Regions from separate parts of the Hathewaya histolytica genome, predicted to be linked through region 2. Evidence: predicted binding sites of a transcription regulator. Region 2 holds the regulator's gene; the other holds the start of a gene.
The links. Region 2 encodes Rex, which represses fermentation and respiration genes when NADH is low (regulators of the CRP and FNR family bind a similar motif). Its sites were predicted from a motif close to ATTGTTAANNNNTTAACAAT; they were not measured.
Positions count from the first base shown of each region.

Region 1 (12,660 bases), 1.5 Mb from region 2:
AACCAGCTATAGTTATAGGTATTCCAGAGAATACATTATCGAATTTTAATGTGTTGTATCTTGCAAGCCTATATGCACCGGCTATAGGAAATATTACGACTATTATATATCCAAGTATTTTTAAAGACATAAGATTATATACTAAACAAGTAAGCATACTAGGTGCTACACCAAAAGATACTAAATCGGCGAGAGAATCAAGTTCTTTTCCAATATCACTTGAAACATTGAAGAATCTAGCAACTCTTCCGTCGTATCTATCAACTAACCCAGCACATAATATAAATATTGATGCTAAAAGATAGTTTTTGTTAAATGTCATAAGCAAAGAAAGGACACCAAGAGCTAGGTTTGTAAAAGTGAATAGATTTGGTAAGAAACTTTTAGGCATTTGAAATCTTGACATTATACCACTCCTAAATAATTCATATAAAATTTATGATTCCCATTTTTAATATTAATATTTTACAATAACTTTATTATAACATTTTTTTGAATTAATAAAAGGGAATTACCTAAATATTAAGCAAAATAAACCATAAATATTATACATCAATATTGGTAAAAATATTTATGGAGGTGGTTTTAATGAAGGTTAAAGATATAATGTCAAGAGAAGTAGTATCTTTAAATGCAGACGATACAGTAGGAAGAGCAGCAGAGCTTATGAGAAATCACAACATAGGATCTGTTCCAGTTTGTAATGAAGAAAAAGTTATTGGTATAATTACAGACAGAGATATAGCTATTCGTTCTGTTGCTAGTGGGGAAAATTTTAATAATCAGAAGGTAAGGGATGTAATGAGCTCAAACCCTGTATGTGGAGAATCAGTAATGAGTACAGATGATGCAGCTAGAATTATGAGTGAGAGACAAATAAGAAGGCTTCCAATAGTAGATAACTCAAAATTAGTAGGAATGGTTTCTTTAGGTGATTTAGCTGTAGAGCCGAAACTACAAAGCGAAGCTGGAGATGCTTTAATGGAAATTTCAGAATCAAGTTCTCCTGAATTCTAGTCTAATTGTTTTAAGGATAAAATCCACAAGAAGGAGTAAATCTTGTGGGTTTTATTATTTATAGATATAATAATATATAAATAAATGAAAAAAGGAGAATTGATATGAAAAAAGTTAAGTTTATATATAATCCTTTTTCAGGTGAAAATCATATAATTTCAGATTTAGATACTGTTATAAGTGTACATCAAAAATATGGTTATATAGTAATTCCATTTAGAATCTCATATGAGTACGAAGTATCTGATGCATTTAAAGATATAGATGATGATTATAGATATATACTAGTAGCAGGTGGGGACGGAACTGTAGATACAGTTGTAAATATAATGAAGAAGAAAAATATAGATATACCTATAGGTATACTTCCTACTGGTACAGCCAATGATTTTGCAAAACTTATTGGAATGCCAGCTAATGTAGGTGAAGCTTGTGAGAAGATAATTAATAGTGATGTAAAAGTGGTGGATATAGGAAAGATAAATGACAAGTATTTTGTAAATGTAGCTAGTACAGGACTTTTTACAGATATATCTCAAAAGACAGATGTGAACTTAAAAAACACTATTGGTAAGCTTGCATACTATATAAAGGGTATGGAGCAGATCCCTAACTTAAGAAAATTAAAAATCAAAATAGATTCTGAAGAGATGATTTTTGATGGTCAGATGTACTTAACTTTAATTTTTAATGGAAGAACTGCAGGTAATTTTAATCTTGCATATAAATCAGAGTTAAATGATGGTTTACTAGACGTGGTTGTCATAGAAGGGGTAAATATACCCAATATAATAAATATTTTTATAAAGATATTAAAAGGAGAACATCTTGAAGATACAAAAGGGGTAGTGTATTTTAAAACTAATAGTTTAAAGATATATTGTGATGAAGATATAGTAACTGACATCGATGGTGAAAGAGGACCGGATTTTCCGTTAGAGATAAATTGTTTAAAAGGTGCTCTAAAAATATTAGGATATAGATAATAGTAAATTAATAGTCATAAAATATATTACTCCGTAGTAAAATTAAGTAGTACTAAATAAAGGAGTAGAATTAATTGAATTTATATTTATATTTTGCTGAAGTACTGTTTATTATATTATTGTCTTTATTCGCTTTAAATCAGAATATAAAATATTCTTCACTTAAAATAAAAATGTGGTATAGTATAAGCTTAATTTTTATCGTTATAAGTTTCTTTATGAGATTATATATGTTCTTAAGTCCTAGTTTAGTAAATTTATATCTTTTTAAACATATTTATTATTTAAACTACTTAGGAATAATTATGGGTTCATTTATAGCTATTTTTATATTTTTAAGAAGCAATAAGTTAAAATTCGATTATATTAAGTTTATGTTTTTTTGTACGTTTATAGTATATGCTATACTAGTGTACAGTAATGCTATACAAGTAAAACTTATGGGTGGCTATGGGTATTTTATGTCCTTTTCAACTTCTTATTATCAACAGATCTTTAAGTTTTTATTTACTATAATTTTAATTATTCTTGGCATATACATAATTAGAAATAAATTTAAGGATAGGATAGGTGGAAGTTTAATTTTACTATGTGGGGTATTAGGCTTTATTTTATATGCTTTAATAGACAATTATGAATATATAATTACTGGAGAAGCTTTGTTACAACTTATCTTTATAATAACAATAAATTATAGCATAATAAAGTTAAAAAAATAGCACCTTAGAGTGCTATTTTTTTATATGGTTTTTATTATGACTTTTTTGTTTTTTTGTGGTATTAGATTTTTTCTCTTTAGAACTTATATTATTCTTTTTAACTTTAGCATTTTTATTTCTAGGTTTAAATTCTGGTATTAGACATTTTTTGTTTGAACCTATTAAATCTTCTCTGCCTTCTTTTATTAAAGCTTTTTTTACTAAATCATAATTTTTTGAATCGCTAAATTGAAGTAGAGCTCTTTGCATATTTTTCTCTTCTTGTTTTATAGGAGTATATACCTTTCCCATTGTAAATGGGTTAATTCCAGTATAGTAAATAGTTGTAGATAAACTACCTGGTGTAGGATAAAAGTCCTGCACTTGTTCTGGATTATAGCCCATATCCTTTATGTATCTAGATAGTTTTATAGATTCCTTTAATGTACTTCCAGGGTGGCTAGACATTAAATAAGGAACTAAGTATTGTTTAAGTCCAAGCCTTTTATTCATATTAGAGTATTTTTCGCAAAATGAATCATAAACTTCTCTAGTAGGTTTGCCCATTTGATCTAGTACTCTATCACTAATATGCTCAGGAGCAACTTTTAATTGACCGCTAATATGATATTTACAAAGTTCTTCTAAAAACTTTGGATTTTTTTCATATAACAAATAATCATATCTAATTCCTGAACGTATAAAAACCTTTTTTATTTTAGGAAGATTTCTAACTTTTCTAAGAATATTAAGGTATTCAGAGTGATCTACTATAAGGTTTTTACATGGTTTAGGAAACATACATTGTTTATTTTTACATACTCCAACCTTTTCTTGAATTTTACAAGCCTTATTTCTGAAATTTGCAGTAGGACCTCCTATATCATGTATATATCCTTTAAAGTCGGGTAATTCCGTAAGCAATTCAGCCTCATCTACTATAGAATGTTCGGAACGCTTTTGTATAACTCTACCTTGATGAAAAGTAAGTGCACAAAATGAGCACGAACCAAAACATCCCCTATGACTTGTAATGGAAAATTTGACTTCCTGAATAGCAGGTATACCACCTTCAGGCTCATACATAGAGTGATAAGTTCTAACATAAGGAAGGTTATAAACTTTATCCATTTCCTCTACACTCAAAGGAAACGCTGGTGGATTTTGAATTATATATGTATTTCCATGTTTTTGTACTACAGTTTTTCCACGTATAGCATCTTGCTCTCCAGATTGAAGCTTAAAACTTTCAGCATAAGCTTTTTTATCTGTACAGACATTTTCGTAAGAAGGGGTTATTACATTAGATTTAATATTTTCTATACTTGAATCTGAGTATAAAGTACCGCGTACGGATTTTATATTTTGTATATCCATACCGTACCTCATAAGGTTTGCTATTTCTATTACGGGCTTTTCACCCATACCGTAGATAAGTAAGTCTGCTTTTGCATCCATTAAAATACTTCGTCTTACTTTATTACTCCAATAATCATAATGAGCAAATCTTCTTAGACTTGCTTCAATTCCTCCTAAAATAATAGGAATATTTTTGTAGGCCTCTCTTACTTTATTGGAGTATACTATTACTGCTCTATCTGGCCTACAGCCAGATTTCCCACCAGGTGAATATAAATCATCATGTCTTTTTTTCTTGGATGCTGTGTAATGATTAACCATGGAATCTATATTTCCAGAATTTATTAAAAAGGCATATTTAGGTTTTCCAAGTTTTTTAAAATCGTTTATATCAGTCCAATTGGGCTGGGCTATAATTCCTACAGAAAATCCTTCACTTTCTAAAAGTCTTCCTATAATTGCCGTTCCAAAGGAAGGGTGATCTACATAAGCATCTCCAGTTACTATAATAAAATCTAATTGTGATACTCCTATTTTATCCATATCTCTTTTAGAAACAGGTAAAAAGTTTTTAGTTAATTTCATAAATTATATCCCTCTCTGTAAATTTACATTAGTAAATGTAAACATAAAAAAATTATGTAACTATTATATTAGCATATTTACTGATTTTTAGATATAAAATGCTGAATATTAAAATAAGACTTTATAAACTAAATTTTATTTTTAATATAAAAAAATGAATTATTTTTAAAAAGTAACACAAAATATTTTTAAATGGTAGATATAAAAGGAGGTATAAGATTTGGAGCGAAAAAAACATAAAATAAATATCCCTCTATTCATTATTATGTTAGTAATAATCAATATTTGTTTTATAGGTGCTTTTAACTTTAATACTAATTTAGAGGAGAGTAAGAGCGCAGCCTATAGTTATGGATCACGTTCTGATACTGTAAGGGAAATTCAAACGAAACTTAAAAACTGGGGGTATTATACTGGTGGGGTGGATGGCATATATGGGTATAATACTTATACTGCGGTTAAAAAGTTTCAAACTAAAAATGGTTTAAATAGTGATGGTGTTGTTGGAACTGCCACGTTAAATGCTTTAGGCATAGTTGACAAGAGTGGTGGAGGATCTTATAGGACATATAATAATAATAATTCTGACTTAATGCTTCTTGCTAGAATTATTAATGGCGAGGCTAGGGGAGAACCTTATGAAGGCCAGGTAGCAGTAGGTGCAGTTGTACTTAATAGAACTAGAAGTCCTCAGTTCCCATCAAGTGTTGCTGGAGTTATATATCAACCAGGAGCTTTTACAGCTACAGTTGACGGTCAAATTGATGCTGAAATAGAACAAAGTTCTATAAATGCAGCAAGAGATGCATTGAATGGTTGGGATCCTTCTGGTGGAGCTCTATATTATTTTAATCCTGCCAAAACTACAAATAAGTGGATTTGGTCTAGGCCTTTAATTAAAATTATAGGAAAACATAGGTTTTGTCAATAAAATTAGGATAGCCATTTTGGCTATCCTAATTAAAATTTATTTTTCTAAGCAGTATTTAACTACAAGGTCTAAAGTAGCTAGTATTGAATCCATATGAGTTCTCTCATATCCATGAGATGCAAATATACCAGCACCTATTAAAGCTGTTTTTATATCCCATCCAGCACGTAAAGCTGCTGAAGCATCAGAACCATAACTTGGATATATATCTATTTTATAAGGAATATTTTCTTTTTTGCATATGTTAACTAAAGTTTTTCTAAGTTCTACATCATAAGGACCAGTAGAATCTTTTGCACAGATACATACATCATACTCAGTTGAATTTTGATCTAAACCTGGGCAACCCATATCTACAGCTATAAATTCTTTAGTATTAGCTGGTATAGCAGCTGAAGCACCATGACCAATTTCTTCATAGTTGCTTATAAAGAAGTTAATTGTATAAGGTAAGCTTACTTTATTTTCTACTAAGTATTTCATTGTGTAAAGTAAGATACCAACACTAGCTTTGTCGTCTAGATGTCTTGATTTTATAAAACCACTTTCTGTAAATCTAGTTCTAGAATCAAAGCATACAAAATCTCCAATTTCAATTCCTAGTTTTTCAACATCGTCTTTAGATGAAACCTTTTCATCTATAACAACTTCCATGTTATCAGTAGTTCTATTAAGATCATAAGCTTCTTTACCACTGATGTGAACAGATGGTTTTACAGTTTGGATTGTACCACTATATATTTTTCCATCCATAGTGTGTATAGTACAATTTTCTCCCTCTACAGAGTTCATCATGTACCCACCAACACATGTAAGGCCTAGTGCACCATTAGATTTTATAGTTTTAACCATAGCACCTAAAGTATCTACGTGAGCAGAAAAGGTTTTTTGATAATCTTCATTTTCCCCTTTTAAAGTAGCTACTAAAGCTCCTTTATTAGTAACAATGTAAGGAATTTTCAAACTATTTAGTTCATTTTTAACATAATCCATAACTTTTTCAGTGTATCCTGAAGGGCTTGGAATTGTTAATATACCTTCTAAGTATTCCTTTAATATTTTTACATCATATGTCATAGTACCACCCCTTATATTTTAAATGGAAATAAAAATTAATACATTAATATTTTAACATAGAATAAAATAAAAATGAACCAAAATAAATAAAAGCATATAGGATAAAAAAAAGAATTGTAGTATAATGTATTTATGGGCGGAAAGGAGTTAAATAATGAAAAAACTGAAAGTAAAAAATCTAATTATGACGATAGTTTTACTTATTATTATGGTAGGAGGGGCTTTTGGAGCCTATGTTTATTCTACTGTAAATAAATGGTCTAATTTAGTGTATCCAGGTGTTAAAGTTGGAGATGTACAGTTGGGGGGAAAAACCAAAGAAGATGCACAAAAACTTTTAAAAGAAAAATATCAAGATGCAGTATTAAAAAAGAAAATAGTTATTACTGCGAATAATAAGGAATATTCTATAGATTATAAGAAATTAGATGCTAAATATAATATTAGCGAAACTGTAGAAGAGGTAATGAAACATAAGAAAGAAGAAAGTACTTTCAATAAATTCTTAGCTATTAAAAAGAAAAGCCCTAAGAATGTTGAAATGAAGTTTTCTTATAAACAAGATTATATAAATAGTGTAATCTCACAGGTTAAAAAGGATGTAAATAGGGAGCCTAAGGATGCCACACTTACAATGATTTCAGGTAGTAACTTTAGTGTTTCAGAAGAAAAAGTAGGATTTAAGTTACAAGAAGATAAATTAAAAAAAGAAATATTAGATAAAGTTAATGGTAAGTTAGATAATGAGGTTATTAAAATAAAGGCTTCAATTGAAACTATTAAACCTAAAAAGACAAAGGACAAGCTAAGTACTATTAATAGTCTTATAAGTTCATATACAACTGGTTTTAGCTCTGGAAAAGAAGGTAGAATCAATAATATAAAATTATCTACTGAAGCAATCAATGGAACTGTATTAATGCCAGGAGAGAAGTTTAGTTTTAATGGTGTAGTAGGTGAAAGGACTGAGAGCAGAGGATATAAGAAAGCCAATGTAATTATAAATAATGAATTTGTAGAAGATTTAGGTGGCGGTATATGCCAAGTTTCAAGTACTCTTTATAATACCATGATAAGATCTAAAATTGACCCAACAGAAAGATACAGTCACACTATAGCTTCTTCCTATGTGGATATTGGACAAGATGCTACAGTGAGTTGGGGAGGACCAGATTATTCTTTTGTAAATACTTTAGATTATCCAATATATATAAAAGGATATGTAACAGGCAATTCAGTTTCTTTTAATGTATATTCAAATGCTGATTTAAAGAAGTATACTTATAAGGTATACTCAGCAGATAAACAAACAATTCCAGCTAAGACAAGTGTTGTATCAGATTCAAGTTTACCAGCTGGTACTGAAAAAGTAAAAAAACAATCTTACCCAGGGCATAAAGCAACAATATATAGAGAAACATATGAAGGCGAAAAGCTTATTAAGAAAGAAGTGTTACACAGGGTTAGTATAGCACCAGTAAATGGAGTTGTATTAAAAGGAACAAAACAGTAAAGTGATTTTCTAAATTTAATTTGTATGTAGAAAAGCCATAGTTTAAAACTATGGCTTTTCTTTATAAGGTAAGTTGAAATTTAAAATGTATTATATTCTATCTATTATATGTTGAACTAAATCTACAACTCTTGCAGAATAGCCCCATTCATTATCATACCAAGCAGCGACTTTAATCATGTTTTCTCCAATTACCATAGTTGATAATGCATCTACTATAGAAGATCTAGAGTCTCCTACGTAGTCTACAGAAACAAGAGGTTCTTCTGAATAACCTAATATTCCTTTCATTGACCCTTCAGATGCTTCTTTTAATGCTGCATTTACCTCTTCTACAGTAACATTTTGGCTAAGTTCACAAACTAAATCAGTAATAGATACAGTTGGGGTTGGAACTCTTAATGAAAAACCGTTTAATTTACCTTTAAGCTCAGGTATAACCATACCTACAGCTTTAGCAGCCCCTGTGCTTGTTGGGATTATTGATTCAGCAGCGGCTCTAGCCCTTCTTAAATCTTTATGAGTTTTATCTAATGTGTTTTGGTCATTAGTGTAAGAGTGAACAGTTGTCATTAGACCTTTTACTATTCCAAACTTATCATTTAAAACCTTAGCAACTGGTGCTAGGCAGTTTGTTGTACATGAAGCATTAGATATTACATTATGTTTTTCAAGATCCAATGTATCTTCATTTACACCTAAAACTATAGTAGCATCGACATCTTTACCAGGTGCTGATAATATTACTTTCTTAGCTCCACTTTCTATATGTCCCATTAAGTCTTCTTGAGTTTTAAATTTACCTGTAGTATCAATTACAATATCTACGCCTAATTCATTCCAAGGTATTTCCTTTGGAGAAGGTTTTCTTAATATTTTAACACTCTTATCATTTATAACTAATTCATCATCTGAATAAGTGGCAGTTCCATTAAATCTTCCAAAACAACTATCGTATTTAAAAAGATGGCATAAGGTTTCACTATTTGCCCTTGCATTAATAGCTACGATCTCTATATTCTTATAATTGCCTTCAGAGACAATCCTTAAAACAGATCTTCCGATTCTTCCAAAACCATTAATTCCTATTTTCATTTAGTTATTCCCCCCATGTAGTATTGCTTTATTTAAATATTTAAAAGCTCAAAAGTTAAATAATATATAACAAATAATATATTGTATATATTATTTATATAAAAAAAACATAGTAATTGTCAATATTATATTATAAATTTTCAAATATGTTATATTTAATATTTTACAATTAGCTTTAAATACCTTTGAATTTGAATAAAATTCTTTACATTTTAAAATATATATCTTTTAATTTAAAAATAGTTTAATATGTTAAAAAAGTTTATATTAAATTATAAAGATAGTTTTGTGAAAATAGAATATTGTATATGGTTTAACAATCCTTAGGTTTAAATACATCAAGTTGTAAACACAATTTAAATAATTTTCTTATTATATAATGTATTAATTTAATTTATGATATAATGTAAAAGTATGCATTAAAGTAGTGTATACTGTAAGAACTAAATAGTTTAAGGTAACTAAGAGGAGGAATAATTGTGAATCTTAACATAGTGCTATTTCAACCAGAAATTCCTCAGAATACTGGTAACATAGGAAGGACTTGTGTGCTTACAAATTGTAAATTACATTTAATTAAGCCACTAGGTTTTAGTATTGATGAGAAAAGTGTAAAGAGAGCAGGGCTAGACTATTGGGATAAATTAGAGATAGAAGTACATGAATCTTATGAGGAGTTAAGGGAGAAATATAAAGATTCTACTTTTTACTGTTGTACTACAAAAGGAGCCAAACATTATACTGAACCAAAATTTAAAGAAGGTGATTTTTTGATTTTTGGAAGGGAATCATCTGGATTAGAAGATTATATAAGGGAAGAGAATAAAGAAAATTGTATTAAAGTACCCATGATAAATACTACTACGCGATCTTTAAACCTTTCTAATACAGTTGCTATAATTGCGTATGAAGCCTTAAGGCAAATCAATTTCCCTAATATGAAATAGGAGGAAGTGCTGTGGAGAAAATTAAAATAATAACGGATAGTACATCAGACTTACCTAAAGATTTATTAAGAGAAAAAGATGTAGAAGTTTTGCCTTTGACAGTGGAATTTGAAGGAAAAGATTATATAGATGGAGAGGATATTACATTTTCTGAACTGGCAGTTAAAATGGAGTCATCAGATAGTTTTCCAAAGACAGCGGGAATCAATCCTCAGAGATTTACGGAATGTTATAAAAAATACTTAGATGAGGGATATAAAGTAATATCTATACATTTATGTTCTAAGATGAGTGGTACATATCAAGCAGCGTGCATGGCAAAAGATATGTTAGAGACAGAAAATGTGGTTGTTATAGACAGCTATAATGTAACCTGTGGCTTAGGCTTATTAGTTCTTAAGGCTTGTAGATTAAGAGATGAAGGATTAGGTTTAGAGGAAATAGAAAACTCAATAAAGCAAACAATTCCACATGTAAAGAGTTCTTTAGTTTTTGGGTCCTTGGATAATCTTGTTAAAGGTGGTAGATTATCTAAAACAGCTGGAATGGTTGGAAACTTATTAGGCATAAAACTAGTTCTTGAAGTGAATAATGGAGAAATGAAAGTAAGAGAAAAAGTTAGAGGCACTAAAAAGGCTATAAAAAATGCTATGAAGTATATAGAAGAAAAAGAGATAAATCTTGATGAAGAAAGAATTTTATTAGCTTCAGGTGATGAAGAACTTTTGCTTAGTGTACAAGAAGCTTATGAAAAGTTAGATAAAAATTATATTAGAGCCGAAGTTGGGTGTACTGTAGGAGTTCATTCCGGAACAACAGCGGCAGGTATATTCTTTATTGAAAAGTATTAAATTTAACACTTATGTTTAATTATTATAAATTTTAAGTAAATTAAGTCAATTCATTTGTTTTATCAATAGCACTATAGATAAAACAAATAACAAATTTTAAAAAAACTATAGAAATTTATTTATTTATAGGTTATAATTGATAATGAAATAACGATTTAAAAAATTAATATAGCTGGATGAAATTTTCGAGAGATGACTTTAAAAGTTCATGTATATGAAAATGTTTTAATCTTAGTGAAATGAATTTTTAAAGTAGCCGAAGGAACAAGTATTTATCTTGCCGATAAATATGAAATTTTCAGGCAAAAGTATCGAGAATAGACAGAACTCTGGAAAGCTTATAAAAGCACCGACGGGGTAATTCTCTCAGGTACCAAGACAGAGCATAAGGGCTAGGTTCTTTTATGTTTTGTCTTTTTTTATGTCTTTAAAAATGGAGGGGAAAATGAGGGAACAACTAATTATTATTACAAATAACCCTTTGAGCGAAAAAAAGTTTCAAGATGAATACGAAGTAATATTCGTAGATAAAGAAATGAAAGAAGTGTACAACATTGTTAGAGATAAAATACATATGGGTCATAAGTTATTAACTCATCCTCTAATGAGCAGTATAAAACCAAATGAAACGCCGTATAGAACTATATGCGTATCTAAAGAAAAAAATAAAGGTGTAGATTTAGATTCATTATCTATTATAGAAAGTAGTATAATGACATTAAAAAAGTTTCTGAATATTTCACCACTTCCGCAATATAATGAAAAGATTTTAAATGATTTTCAGCTTATAGATTATGATTTAATATATCATGCATTGAATTAAAGGAGGAAATATCATGTCACAAATTTACGATACTATAATTATTGGTGGAGGTCCAGCAGGACTATCAGCAGCACTTTACGGTGGAAGAGCTAGAATGAAGACTTTAATGATTGAAAGAGCTAAATTCGGTGGACAAGCTGCTACAACAGAAGAGTTAGAAAACTATCCAGGTTCAGTTGAAGATAAAACAGCTTCATTAATAAAAAGAATGAAAGATCAAGCTGAAAGATTTGGAACTGAAATAGTTAAAGATGAGATAGTTGAAGTTCAATTAGAAGGCGATATAAAAGTACTTAAAGGTAGAAATACTGAATACCAAGCAAAAACGGTTATAATCGCAAGTGGAGCTAATCCAAGACTTGCAGGTTTCAAAAATGAAGTTGAATTAAGAGGAAAAGGTGTTTCTTACTGTGCAACATGCGATGCCGACTTCTTTACAGAATTAGATGTTGCTGTTATTGGTGGAGGAGACTCAGCTTTAGATGAAGCTTTATACTTAACTAAGTTTGCTGAAAATGTTACAGTTATTCATAGAAGAGATCAATTTAGAGCAAACAAAGCTGTTCAAGAAAAAGTTCTTAACCATCCAAAAATCAAAGTTATATGGAATACAATTCCAGAAGAAGCTATAGATGATGGTGGAATATTAGGTGGATTAAAGCTTAAGAACAGAGTAACTGGAGAAGAAAGTACTTTAAAAGTTGATGGATGCTTCGTATTCGTAGGATACAATCCAAACTCTGATTTATTTAAAGGTGTAATAGATATGACTGAAAGA
Region 1 is NZ_LR590481.1:694,523-707,182, forward strand. Features, by position in the region: gene pssA (CDP-diacylglycerol--serine O-phosphatidyltransferase) at 1-391, opposite strand, end outside; gene FGL08_RS03145 (CBS domain-containing protein) at 589-1,017, shown strand; gene FGL08_RS03150 (YegS/Rv2252/BmrU family lipid kinase) at 1,122-2,003, shown strand; gene FGL08_RS13310 (hypothetical protein) at 2,078-2,722, shown strand; gene FGL08_RS03160 (YgiQ family radical SAM protein) at 2,735-4,645, opposite strand; gene sleB (spore cortex-lytic enzyme) at 4,911-5,576, shown strand; gene FGL08_RS03170 (M42 family metallopeptidase) at 5,613-6,653, opposite strand; gene FGL08_RS03175 (VanW family protein) at 6,808-8,166, shown strand; gene gap (type I glyceraldehyde-3-phosphate dehydrogenase) at 8,257-9,261, opposite strand; gene FGL08_RS03185 (tRNA (cytidine(34)-2'-O)-methyltransferase) at 9,741-10,208, shown strand; gene FGL08_RS03190 (fatty acid kinase binding subunit FakB) at 10,220-11,059, shown strand; glycine riboswitch at 11,379-11,451, shown strand; gene FGL08_RS03195 (GrdX family protein) at 11,505-11,882, shown strand; gene trxB (thioredoxin-disulfide reductase) at 11,896-12,660, shown strand, end outside.
Region 1: the regulator Rex is predicted to act here: its motif matches at 9,377-9,396, upstream of gap (type I glyceraldehyde-3-phosphate dehydrogenase).

Region 2 (12,660 bases):
TTCGTTCTTTATATGTTTATTACTATAAGTGTTTATATATAACTTCTTTTAAATTATATATTACTTAAGTTATAGACTTTAAAAGAGTTTTTTAAAGCAAGATTTGCAAATTAAGGTTTTTCCCTTATCGGCTGAAATTAATTCAGAATTTGAATATGTTTTATTACATATATTACATATGGAAGAATTAGAATTATTTTTAGATACATTTAAGGCTTTAGGTTTATTTTTCTTAGAGTTTGGAGGTGGAGAGTATAATATAGGCTCTTTCTCTAAAGAGTTTAAATTAATATTGTATTGCATATTATACTTACTTTCTGCAAAAAGCTCTAATTCAAATCTAGGATTTTCTTTATCATAAAATTCCTCTATAATAATCCTTCTTATTTGAGCATCATTTATTATAAGTCCACTTTTTTCTACACCATCAAAAATACTTTTAGTTATGTTATTTGTGTCAGGATGTCTTTTACTACTTTTATAATAAACTTTTAAAATGGCAATAACAGATTCTTCTATAACTACTTCAGGGTTCTGAGCTCTAGCATTTAATGCTATTTCCTCTTCGTAAAGGGCATATCTATCATGATATTTACCAGAGTTACACGGAAGAATAGCTCTACCATTTACATTAAATAGTTTAAAATTAGATTTAGAAATAGGAGATCCTTGTACAATAATTTTAGCATATGTACTATTCATATATATCCTCCCAAACATATATTCTCTTTAGTATTTTATTATAACATTTTAATATATTAGTGTAAAATGCTATGTTCTTGAAGTAATATAATATATAAAGTATAATATACAGATGTAATAAATATAAAAACAAAACATAAAATATGAAATTTAAATAGAGTTATTGAAAAGAGGTAGTATTAACATGGAAAAAGGTATAAAAATACTTTCTATAGAGTCAAGTTGTGATGAAACATCTGCAGCAGTTGTAGTGGATGGAAGGAAAGTTTTGTCTAATGTTATATCCTCACAAATAAGTACACATGAAAAGTTTGGTGGGGTTGTACCTGAGGTAGCTTCTAGAAAACATATAGAAGCAATTAGTGCAGTAGTTGATGAGGCTATAAAAGAATCAAATATTACCATGGAAGAGATTGATGCTATAGCTGTAACTTATGGTCCAGGACTTGTTGGAGCACTTTTAGTTGGGCTTCAGTATGCTAAAGGCTTAGCTTATGCTTTAAAAAAGCCATTAATAGGTGTAAACCATATAGAAGGCCATATCTGTGCTAATTTTATTGAGCATGAAAATTTAGAGCCTCCCTTTGTTTGTTTAATTGTATCTGGAGGACACACTTTTATTGTATATATGAAAGATTATGGAGAGTTTGAAGTTTTAGGTCAAACAAGGGATGATGCAGCAGGGGAAGCCTTTGACAAAGTAGCAAGGGCAATTGGACTTGGATATCCAGGTGGACCTAAAATAGATAAAATATCAAAAATAGGAAATGCTTTTGCTATTAATTTTCCTAAAGCTAAATTTTCAGAAGAAACTTTAGACTTTTCTTTTAGTGGAATAAAATCTGCTGTATTAAATTATTTAAATAATGCTAAAATGAAAGGTGAAGAAGTTAAAAATCAAGATGTTGCAGCATCCTTCCAAAGGGCTGTAGTAGAAGTTTTAGCAGAAAATGCTATGAAAGCATGTAAATTAAAAAATGTAGATAAAATTATAGTGGCAGGTGGAGTTGCGTGTAATTCAGCTTTAAGAGATGAACTAAATAAAGAAGGGGAAAAAAGAGGAATAAAAGTTTTATACCCATCCCCAATATTGTGTACAGATAATGCAGCTATGATTGGAAGTGCAGGATATTTCGAATATAAAAAAGGCAGAGTTGCAGAACTTACTTTAAATGCTGTACCAAATTTAAAATTAGGTCAGAGGTAACAGTATTTAAATAAAAATAAGCTCTTATAAGAATAGTATAGATATGTTTTTCTATATATTCAAAATAAGAGCTGTTTTTTATTCATAGAGGTATTTATAAAATAGATTAATTTATCTATATTTACTTTTGATCTATTGAGAACTAGGCTTTACAGTAGTTTCTCTTCTCTACTAATTACCATCCTCTTTCAGCATATTTACATTGTAAATCATCTATTACTAGGCCTGACATTGCGTCACCAAGGTCTTCTGATATTTCGGCAAGTTTTTTAGGATCATTATAGTGAGTTGTAGCTAGTACAATAGCTCTAGCTCTTTGTTCTGGGTTTCCTGATTTAAATATTCCAGATCCTACGAATACACCTTCAGAACCAAGTTGCATCATTAAAGCTGCATCAGCAGGTGTAGCTATACCACCAGCTGCGAAATTAACCACAGGTAATTTTCCTTCTTTCCATACATACTGAATTAGATCATATGGTGCATTCATTTCTTTTGCAATACTCATTAATTGTTCTTCAGAGGCATTTTTAACTCTTTTTATATCATCCATCATGGTTCTCATGTGTCTTACAGCCTCTACAACATTACCAGTACCAGCTTCACCTTTTGTTCTTATCATAGCAGCGCCTTCTCCAATTCTTCTTAGAGCTTCACCTAAATTTCTAGCACCACAAACAAAAGGAGCTTTAAAATCTCTTTTATTTACATGAAAAGCTTCATCAGCAGGAGTTAAAACTTCACTTTCATCTATAAAATCTATTCCTATGGATTCGAGTATTTGAGCTTCCACAAAATGTCCTATTCTAACTTTAGCCATTACAGGAATTGAAACAGCTTCTTTTATTTCTTTTATCATCTTAGGATCTGACATTCTAGCAATGCCACCTTGTTTCCTAATGTCAGCTGGAACTCTTTCAAGAGCCATTACAGCACAAGCACCAGCTTTTTCAGCTATTTTTGCTTGCTCTACATTAGTTACATCCATTATAACTCCATTCTTAAATATCTCAGTTAAGTTTTTGTTAGTATTATAGTTATTCATATATAATCCCCCTATATAAAATTTACAAATAAAGAATAATTTATTTTATATTCTATTTCCTATATAAGTATAAAATAGAAATAAGAAAAAATAAAGTGTACCCATACATTGTAATGGAATTGTACTAGAAAAAAAGTTATTCTATAGTATAATAGTTTAGAATAACATTATTACGGGGGAAGAAAAATGGAGAAACTATTGTTAACACCGGGGGAAGTATGTGATTATACTATTGAAGTGGGGGTAAAAAAGGCAAAGGGTAGAAAATTAAATATGTTTTTGCTTGGGATAATGGCAGGCGTGTTTATATCTATAGGAGCCTTTTCTTCTACAGTAGCATCTCACAGTATAAAAAATTTTGGGGTTTCAAAATTAGTAGCTGGATTCGTGTTTCCAGTAGGATTAATATTAGTATTAATATGTGGAGCTGAACTTTTCACAGGAAATAACTTACTATCTATAGCGTATTTAGAAAAGAGAATAACCTTTAAAGATTTTATAAGTAATTGGATCTTAGTTTTTATAGGTAACTTTGTAGGGGCTATTCTATTTGCACTTTTAATTTATCATAGTGGTGCTATTAAAGCTAATGGAGGTATGGTTGAAGCTTATGCTTTGAAGACCACATATGTAAAAGAGAGCCTAAGTATTAAAGAGGCACTTTTAAGTGGTATACTTTGTAATATTATAGTATGCAGCTCTGTATGGGGAAGTTATGCATCTAAAGATATAACTGGCAAGGTATTCATGGCATTTTTTCCAATTATGGCTTTTGTAATTAGTGGATTTGAGCATTGTGTTGCTAATATGTATTATTTATCTCTAGGACATTTGTGTAAGGGAAATTTAAACTTAACCTCAGTATCTACCTTATCTAAAGAAAACTTGAGTATGATAAATGGTTTAAATTTATTTAAGAATATATCTATAGTTACCTTAGGAAATATAATAGGTGGGGCTATATTTATAGGAATTACATATTGGTTTATATATAAACGTAATAAATAAATTAAATAAAAAACTAATAATTAAAATTAATCACCAAAACTATATTAATTATATAAGCTGATTATATAACTAGTATGTGAGGTGATTTTTTGATTATTTTAAAGGAAGGGGATAGAGGTACAAGGGTAAAGAGGTTGCAATCTTTGCTCAAACAGTTAGGTTATAATGTTGGAAATATTGATGGAATATATGGAAGTAGAACTAAAAATGCCGTTTCAAGTTTTCAAAGAGATAGAGGTATACTACCAACGGGAGTAGTAGATGATATAACTTATAATAGAATAACTGACTATTATAAAGGCTTTAGAACTTACATTGTAAAACAAGGTGATACTTTAAGTGGTATATCAAAAATGTTTAATGTTCCAATAAATCAAATAGTTATATCAAATAATATACAGAATCCTGATATGTTATCCATTGGTCAAGAGTTAATTATACCTTATAGAAACTTAGGGGTAGTACCTACTGATATAGATTATACCTATGAAATTATGGAGGAAAACATTAAGGCATTAAAACGATTATATCCATTTATAGAAATAGGGAGTATAGGCAAAAGTGTTCTAGGAAAAGAATTGTATTATATAAAACTTGGAAATGGCCCAAATAGAGTTACTTATAATGCTTCCCATCATGCCCTAGAGTGGATAACCTCACCTTTACTTATGAAATTTACAGAAAACTTTTTAAAAGCTTATATAAATGGTGAAAATATAGAAAGTTATTCTCCTAGGGAAATATGGGATAGTTCAACAATATATATAATTCCTATGGTGAACCCAGATGGGGTAGATCTAGTTTTAAATGGACTTTCAAGAGATAATCCATACTATAATCAGCTTATCCAATGGAATAATGGAAGTACAGACTTCTCTAAAAATTGGAGTGCCAACATAAGAGGGGTAGATTTAAATCATAATTACAATGCATCCTTTGAGGAAGCTAAGAAAGCGGAAGAAGAGTATGGAGTTTATGGACCAGGTCCAACTAGATATGGAGGACCTTATCCAGAGTCTGAACCTGAAACAAGGGCCATGGTAAAGTTCACAAGGGAAGGTAATTTTAGATTAGTAATTGCCTATCATAGTCAAGGCGAAGTTATATTTTGGCAGTATAAAGACTTAGCAGGAGAGGAAAATAGGAGAATTGCAGAGGTTTTTTCAAGACTAAGTGGGTATAGGCTAGGAGAAACTGTTGGTATTTCATCTTATGGTGGATATAAGGACTGGTTTATAAAAGAATTTAGAAGGCCAGGTTATACTATAGAAGTTGGATTAGGTAAAAACCCACTACCTATAAGCCAATTTGATAAAATATACAATGATAATATAAAAGTGCTTTTAGAGGCAGCTATAATATAGTACTTTTTATAAAAGAGAGTGAGAAAATTTCTACTCTCTTTTATAAAGTTCAACTATACGTGATTATTGTAGGAGATTCTCCCACTCTTCGTATAATTCTTCAAGGGTAAGTTCTTTTGAGCTTAATGCATTATTTACTTCTATGGTTTTATCTGGATTAGAATATATTTCTTCTTTGCAAAGATCTGCATGAAGAGATGCTATTTCATCTTCTATTAAACTTATCTCTTTTTCTAAGCTTTTTATTCTTATATTTTTTTGCTTTGCTTCCTTTTCTAACTCTCTTTTTTTCTTCTTTTCTTGAGTTAGTTGGGTTTTAGTTTTACCTGAAGATTCTTCTTCAGCTATTTTAAAACGAGTAGGATTTAATTTCTTTTCTATATAATACGAATAATTTCCAAGATACTCATGCACTCCATCTACTTTTAGTTCTAAAATTTTATTTATAACTTTATTTAAGAAGTATCTATCATGTGATATAACAAGAATTGTGCCATCATAAGTTAATAAGGCATCTTCTAAAGCTTCACGTGATAGAATGTCTAAGTGGTTTGTTGGTTCATCTAGAAGTAAAAAATTTGCCTTTGTAAGCATTAATTTTAATAGATTTATCCTACATTTTTCACCACCACTTAGAGAGGATATAACTTTAAATACATCATCACCGAAAAATAAAAAAGAGGCTAAAGCACTTCTAACTTCAGTAGTGGTAAGGTGTGGGAAGTCATCCCAAACTTCATCTAGAACAGTCTTATCTTGATTTAAATTGGATTGTTCTTGATCGTAGTATCCAATATCTACATTTTTACCTAAAGAGCTATAACCGCTATCTGCTTTAACTAAATCTAATAGAATTTTAAATAATGTGGTTTTTCCACGTCCGTTCTCTCCAATTAAGGCTACTTTCTCTTCCCTTTTAAGTTGAAAGCTTAAGTTATTGAAAAGTACTTTCTCTCCATATCTTTTACTTAAGTTTTCGATAAATAGTACATCACTACCACTTGTTATATCAGTATGAAAAGAGAAGGGTTTTAACTTAATTTCCTTTAAAGGAGCATCTATCTTTTCCATTTTATCAAGGGCTTTTTGACGACTTTCAGCAGCTCTGACACTCTTTTCTCTATTAAAGGATTTAAATCTTTTAATAATTTCTTCTTGGCGCTTAATTTCCTCTTGTTGATGTTCATAAGCTTTTATATGAAGTTCATAATTTTTCTTTTTAAGTTCTATGAATTTAGAATAGTTTCCATTATAGCTTTCAATTTTTCCATTTAAGAGCTCTATGGTTCTATTGGTAATGGAATCAAGAAAAAATCTATCGTGAGAAATAATTATTATACTACCTTTATAAGATTTTAAATATTCTTCTAACCATTCTATAGCATCTAAATCTAAGTGGTTAGTAGGTTCGTCTAAAAGCAGAATTTCAGGTTTTGTAAGTAGTAATTTACAAAGTGCTACACGAGTTTTTTGTCCACCACTTAATATATTTATTTCTTTTGAAAAACTTTCTTCTTTAAAACCTAATCCATAAAGTACTTTATAGATTTCAGCTTTATATACATATCCACCCTTAAGCTCATAAATCTCCCTAGAATTTGTATAATCTTTTATTAACCTATTATAATGCTCAGTATTAGAATCTTCATATGGTTGGTTAAGTTCCTTTTCAAGTCTATTTATTTTTTCTTCTAGACGTATAAGCTCATCAAAAACTGTAAGCATTTCTTCATATATGGTTTTAGTGGAATCTAGAGATAGGTTCTGAGATAAATATCCAAGTTGTTTACTTTTATCTATAAACATATCACCACCATCATGCTCTAAGTTCCCAGTAAGTATTTTGAATAAGGTTGACTTACCTGCACCATTAGAACCAACTAGGCCAATTTTGTCGCCTTCATTAATACTAAAAGTAATATCTTTTAATATTTCATCAATACCATAACTTTTATATATCTTATTACAACTAAGAACTATCATTATTATCACCTTCATTCCTATTAAATGCATATAAACTATTATACAGAATTATTATATAATAGTCACTTAGGTATTTATATAATGTTAAAATTGGATATAATATATAATTATAGCATAGTATAATACTTGACAATAACTTACCTATAATACTAATATTATATATATTGCTGTATTCAAAAAATCTATAAAAAATAATTTAACTATACATTATAAAGAGATATTATAGGGAGGTGTTATTTTTGGATAAAAAGAAGAATAATATATCTATGGCAGTAATCAAGAGATTACCTAAATACCATAGATATTTAAGAGAATTATTAAGTAATGATGTAGATAGAATTTCTTCAAAAGAACTAAGTGAAAAAATAGGCTTTACAGCATCACAAATTAGACAAGATTTAAATTGTTTTGGAGATTTTGGACAGCAAGGATATGGATATAATGTAAGTGATTTATACGAACAAATTAGTAATATATTAGGACTTTCAAAGGATTATAAAATGGTATTAGTTGGTTCAGGGAATATAGGGCAAGCGGTTGCTAATTATGTTAACTTTGAAAAGTTAGGTTTTGTAATTGAAGGTATTTTTGATAGGAATCCTAAATTAATAGGATTAAAAATTAGAGATATTGAAGTTAAAGATATAGATATGTTACCACAATTTTTAAATGAAAATGAAATAGGTATAGGTATAATATGTGTAACTAGTGAAAGTGCTCAAAATATATGCGATACTCTTACAACTGGTGGAGTAAAGGGAATTTGGAACTTTGCACCAGTGGATTTAAATGTTCCAAAGAATGTAACTGTTGAAAATGTACATTTAAGTGAGAGTTTATTAACATTAAGCTGTTTACTTAATAACTGTGATAGTTGTTGTTAAAAAATAATCAAAGTACATATACCTTTAGGAGGTTTTAAATGAAAACTTATCTAAAGGTTTGCTTTTCAATCAGCACATATGTAATGTTTTTATTGACTAAATATTTATAAAATTATAATATAAGTATATAAAGGAATAAGTGTAGCTTTATATATTTAAAAACTAAATACGTGAATGAGGGTTATTGGAGATACTTTTAAAAAAGTAACCGAAGAAGAAAAGAATAAATTTCGCTATGGATTTATTATGAAACTTTCAGGTGGAGGAACAATAGCCGGACACACCCCTGGAGAGACTCGTAAAGAGCATCGAAGAAGAAACTTAGTATTTTGAAAATATTATGACGTAGTATTTTCAAAGTATTAAGGAATCTTTCAGATAAAAGGACAGGGATAAATAGCATATATTACAGCTATTTATCCCTGTTTTTTTGTGTTTATTAAATATGTTAATAATCTAATAATTCGGATAAGTTGCAATATAATTGTTAAAAATGTTACATAAGTATATAAAAGATGTTATAATAATTTAAGTGAAAATTATAAATTTTAATAACATAAAATCATTTAATATACAATAATTATGGAGGAATGGACATGTATAAAATTGTTGAGAAAAGACAATTATCTCCTCAAATATTTTTAATGAATATTGAGGCGCCAAGAGTTGCAAAGTCAGCTTTACCAGGACAATTCGTAATAGTGAAAATGACTGAACAAGGGGAAAGACTTCCTTTAACAATTTGTGATTATGATGCTAATAAGGGTACAGTTACAATTGTTGTACAAGCAATAGGATGCTCAACTCAAAAGATGATGGATTATAATGAAGGAGACTATTTCCACGACTTTGTAGGACCTTTAGGACAAGCATCAGAATTTGTGGAGCAAGATATAGAAGAGCTTAAAAAGAAAAGAATTTTATTTGTAGCAGGTGGATTAGGAACTGCTCCTGTTTATCCTCAAGTTAAATGGTTACATGAGCATGGGGTAAATGCTGATGTTATTATCGGTGCAAAAACTAAAGAATTAGTAATATTAGAAGAAGAAATGAAAGCAGTAGGACAAGATGTATACATAGCTACAGATGATGGTTCATATGGATTTAAAGGCCTTGTTACAAATTTAATAGAAGATTTAGTTAATAATCAAGGTAAAAAATATGACCTAGTAGTAGCAATTGGACCAATGATAATGATGAAATTTGTATGTTTAACTACAGAAAAATTAGGAATAGATACTGTAGTAAGTTTAAACCCTATTATGGTTGACGGTACAGGAATGTGTGGGGCTTGTAGGGTAACTGTAGATGGAGAAACTAAATTTGCATGTGTAGATGGACCAGAGTTCGATGGACATAAGGTTGACTTCAATGAAGCTATGAGAAGAGCTGCAATGTATAAATCAGAGGAAACTAAACAAAATGAAGGAATTCAAAAAGGATGCAATTTAGGAGGTGCTAAATAATGAATTTAGATAGAATGAAAAAAGTTCCTATTGCTGAACAAGATGCAAAAGTTAGAGCTAGAAATTTTGAAGAAGTTTGTTTAGGATATACAGAAGAAGAGGCAGTACAAGAAGCTTCTAGATGTTTAAATTGTAAAAATCCAAGATGTGTTACAATGTGCCCTGTTAGCATAGCTATACCAGAGTTCATTCAACACGTTAAAAATAGAGAATTTGAAGAGGCTGCAAAAACTATAGCAGAATATAGTGCATTGCCAGCAGTATGTGGAAGAGTTTGTCCACAAGAATTACAATGTGAAAGTAAATGTGTTTTAGGTATAAAAGGAGAATCAGTAGCTATAGGAAAGTTAGAGAGGTTTGTAGCTGACTGGACAAGAGAGCATAATGTGGATATAGCATCTACTAAAGCTAAAAATGGTAAAAAGGTTGCTGTAATAGGAAGTGGTCCTGCAGGATTAACTTGTGCAGGAGATCTTGCAAAAGATGGTTATGATGTGACTATTTTTGAAGCATTACATGAACCAGGTGGAGTACTAGTATATGGTATACCAGAATTTAGATTACCTAAAGATACAGTTGTTAAACATGAAATAGAAAATGTTAAAAAATTAGGTGTAAAAATTGAGACTAACGTAATTGTTGGTAGAACAGTTACTATAGATGAGTTATTTGAAGTTGAGAAATTTGATGCTGTATTCATAGGATCAGGAGCTGGTCTTCCTAAGTTCATGGGAATACAAGGTGAAAACTTAAATGGAGTATGTTCAGCTAATGAATTCTTAACAAGAACTAATCTAATGAAGGCTTTCAAAGAAGGTTACGAAACTCCAATTAGAGTAGGAGAAAAAGTTGCAGTAGTAGGCGGAGGAAACGTTGCTATGGATGCTGTAAGAACAGCACTAAGACTAGGTGCTAAAGAAGCTCACATAGTATACAGAAGATCTGAATCAGAACTTCCAGCAAGAATAGAAGAAGTTCATCATGCTAAAGAAGAAGGTGTAACATTTGACCTTCTAGTTAATCCAATAGAAATTTTAGGTGATGAAAATGGTTGGGTTAAGGGTATGAAATGTGTAAGAATGGAATTAGGTGAACCAGATGAATCTGGAAGAAGAAGACCAGTTGAAATTCCAAACTCAGAGTTCGTATTAGATGTAGACACTGTAATTATGTCACTTGGAACATCACCAAACCCATTAATTCCATCTACAACAAAAGGTCTTGAAATTAATAAGAGAAGATGTATCGTAGCAGAAGAAGATACAGGTTTAACTTCAAGAGAAAATGTGTATGCTGGAGGAGATGCTGTAACTGGAGCAGCTACAGTTATACTAGCTATGGAAGCAGGAAAGAAAGCAGCTAAAGCTATTGATGAAAAATTAAATAGCTAAAATTTAAAAAGAGTATGTCTGATTATTTATTGGACATACTCTTTTTTATTTATACAAATATTTTATATTCATAGTAAAAATATATAGATAAAAATATAAGTATAAAAATATAAAGAATTGTTTGACATTTAACATTTGTATATATAAAATATAAATTGAAATACAAAAGAAAGGAGAGAGACTGTTAATTTGCCCTAAGTTTTTAGAAAATTTAGTCAATTGTAAGTTTCTTTTAAAAGTTTCACAAATATTAGGAGGGGTTATTCAATGAGTGGGGAAAAGACTATAACTAAACCAGTGGAAGAAAAAAAAACTAATCAAAAAAAGATAGTTAAAGTTGTAACAACAGAAACTTATGTAGCTTTTGCAGTTATTGCAGTTTTATTTTGGGTATTTGCTAGTAGAATGGGTGTAGATAAGATGTTTAAAACCATGATGGGTACTGCACACGATTTAATTCTAAATACTATATGGTTTTTAATGGGGGTAATAGTTTTAGCAGGTGCATTTACATCATTGTTATCTGAATTTGGAATAGTAGCTATAATAAATAAAGTTTTATATCCTCTTATGAAACCTTTGTATGGACTTCCAGGTGCAGCATCTGTAGGGGCTGTTACTACGTATCTATCAGATAATCCATCAATAGTTCCTATTGTTCAAGATAAGGGATTTTTGAAGTATTTTAAAAAATACCAGATTCCATCACTTGTAAACTTTGGTACAGTTTTTGGAATGGGATTAATAGTTACAACATTTATGCTAGCTCAGTCTTCTGATAAAGTAAATTTAGGTAAAGCTGTTCTAATAGGGAATATAGCAGCTTTAACAGGTGGTATTTTAAGCGTAAGATTAATGTTAATCGTAGGTAAAAAGAGATATGGAACAGAGCAAGAGGCTGTAGATGGTGAATATGAAGGCTATGATATGTTAAAATATAGAGAAGTTAGAGAAGGAAATGTTACTCAAAGAGTTTTACAAGCATTATTAGATGGTGGTAAGACAGGTGTTGATACAGCACTTACAATTATACCAGGAGTTGTAATAATGTGTACATTTATAATGATGTTATCAAAGGGACCTGGACCTAATGGTGTTTTCACAGGAGCAGCATATGAAGGAATAGGATTCTTTCCTTGGATAGGATCAAAATTACAATTTATAATTAAACCTTTATTTGGTTTCTCAAATTCAGAAGCCATAACATTCCCTATTACGTCTTTAGCATCTGTTGGAGCATCCCTGGCAGTAGTACCAGAGTTTTTAAAAGCAGGTATTATAAATGCAAAAGATGTAGCTGTATTTACAGCAATGGCAATATGTAATGCTGGTTTCTTAAGCGTTCACGTTGGACTTATGGATGCTATTGGAGAGAGAGATTTAGTTAATAAAGCTATTATAACGCAATTATTAGGTGGTATAGCATCAGGTATATTAGCTAATATATTATATATGATTTTTTAGGACTAAATAATATTATAATAAATAATTTAATAATTCATATAACGAAACAGCTCTTAAACCTTTATAAGAGCTGTTTTAATATTAAATTATATGAAAGTATGTAGTTAATATATAAATGGTTTGTTATAATATTATTAAAAAATATA
Region 2 is NZ_LR590481.1:2,206,029-2,218,688, reverse strand. Features, by position in the region: gene FGL08_RS10650 (RusA family crossover junction endodeoxyribonuclease) at 79-702, opposite strand; gene tsaD (tRNA (adenosine(37)-N6)-threonylcarbamoyltransferase complex transferase subunit TsaD) at 887-1,909, shown strand; gene pdxS (pyridoxal 5'-phosphate synthase lyase subunit PdxS) at 2,085-2,954, opposite strand; gene FGL08_RS10635 (formate/nitrite transporter family protein) at 3,141-3,962, shown strand; gene FGL08_RS10630 (M14 family metallopeptidase) at 4,052-5,326, shown strand; gene FGL08_RS10625 (ABC-F family ATP-binding cassette domain-containing protein) at 5,390-7,309, opposite strand; gene FGL08_RS10620 (redox-sensing transcriptional repressor Rex) at 7,549-8,193, shown strand; glycine riboswitch at 8,470-8,593, shown strand; gene FGL08_RS10615 (sulfide/dihydroorotate dehydrogenase-like FAD/NAD-binding protein) at 8,790-9,659, shown strand; gene gltA (NADPH-dependent glutamate synthase) at 9,659-11,050, shown strand; gene FGL08_RS10605 (CD0519/CD1768 family membrane protein) at 11,318-12,514, shown strand.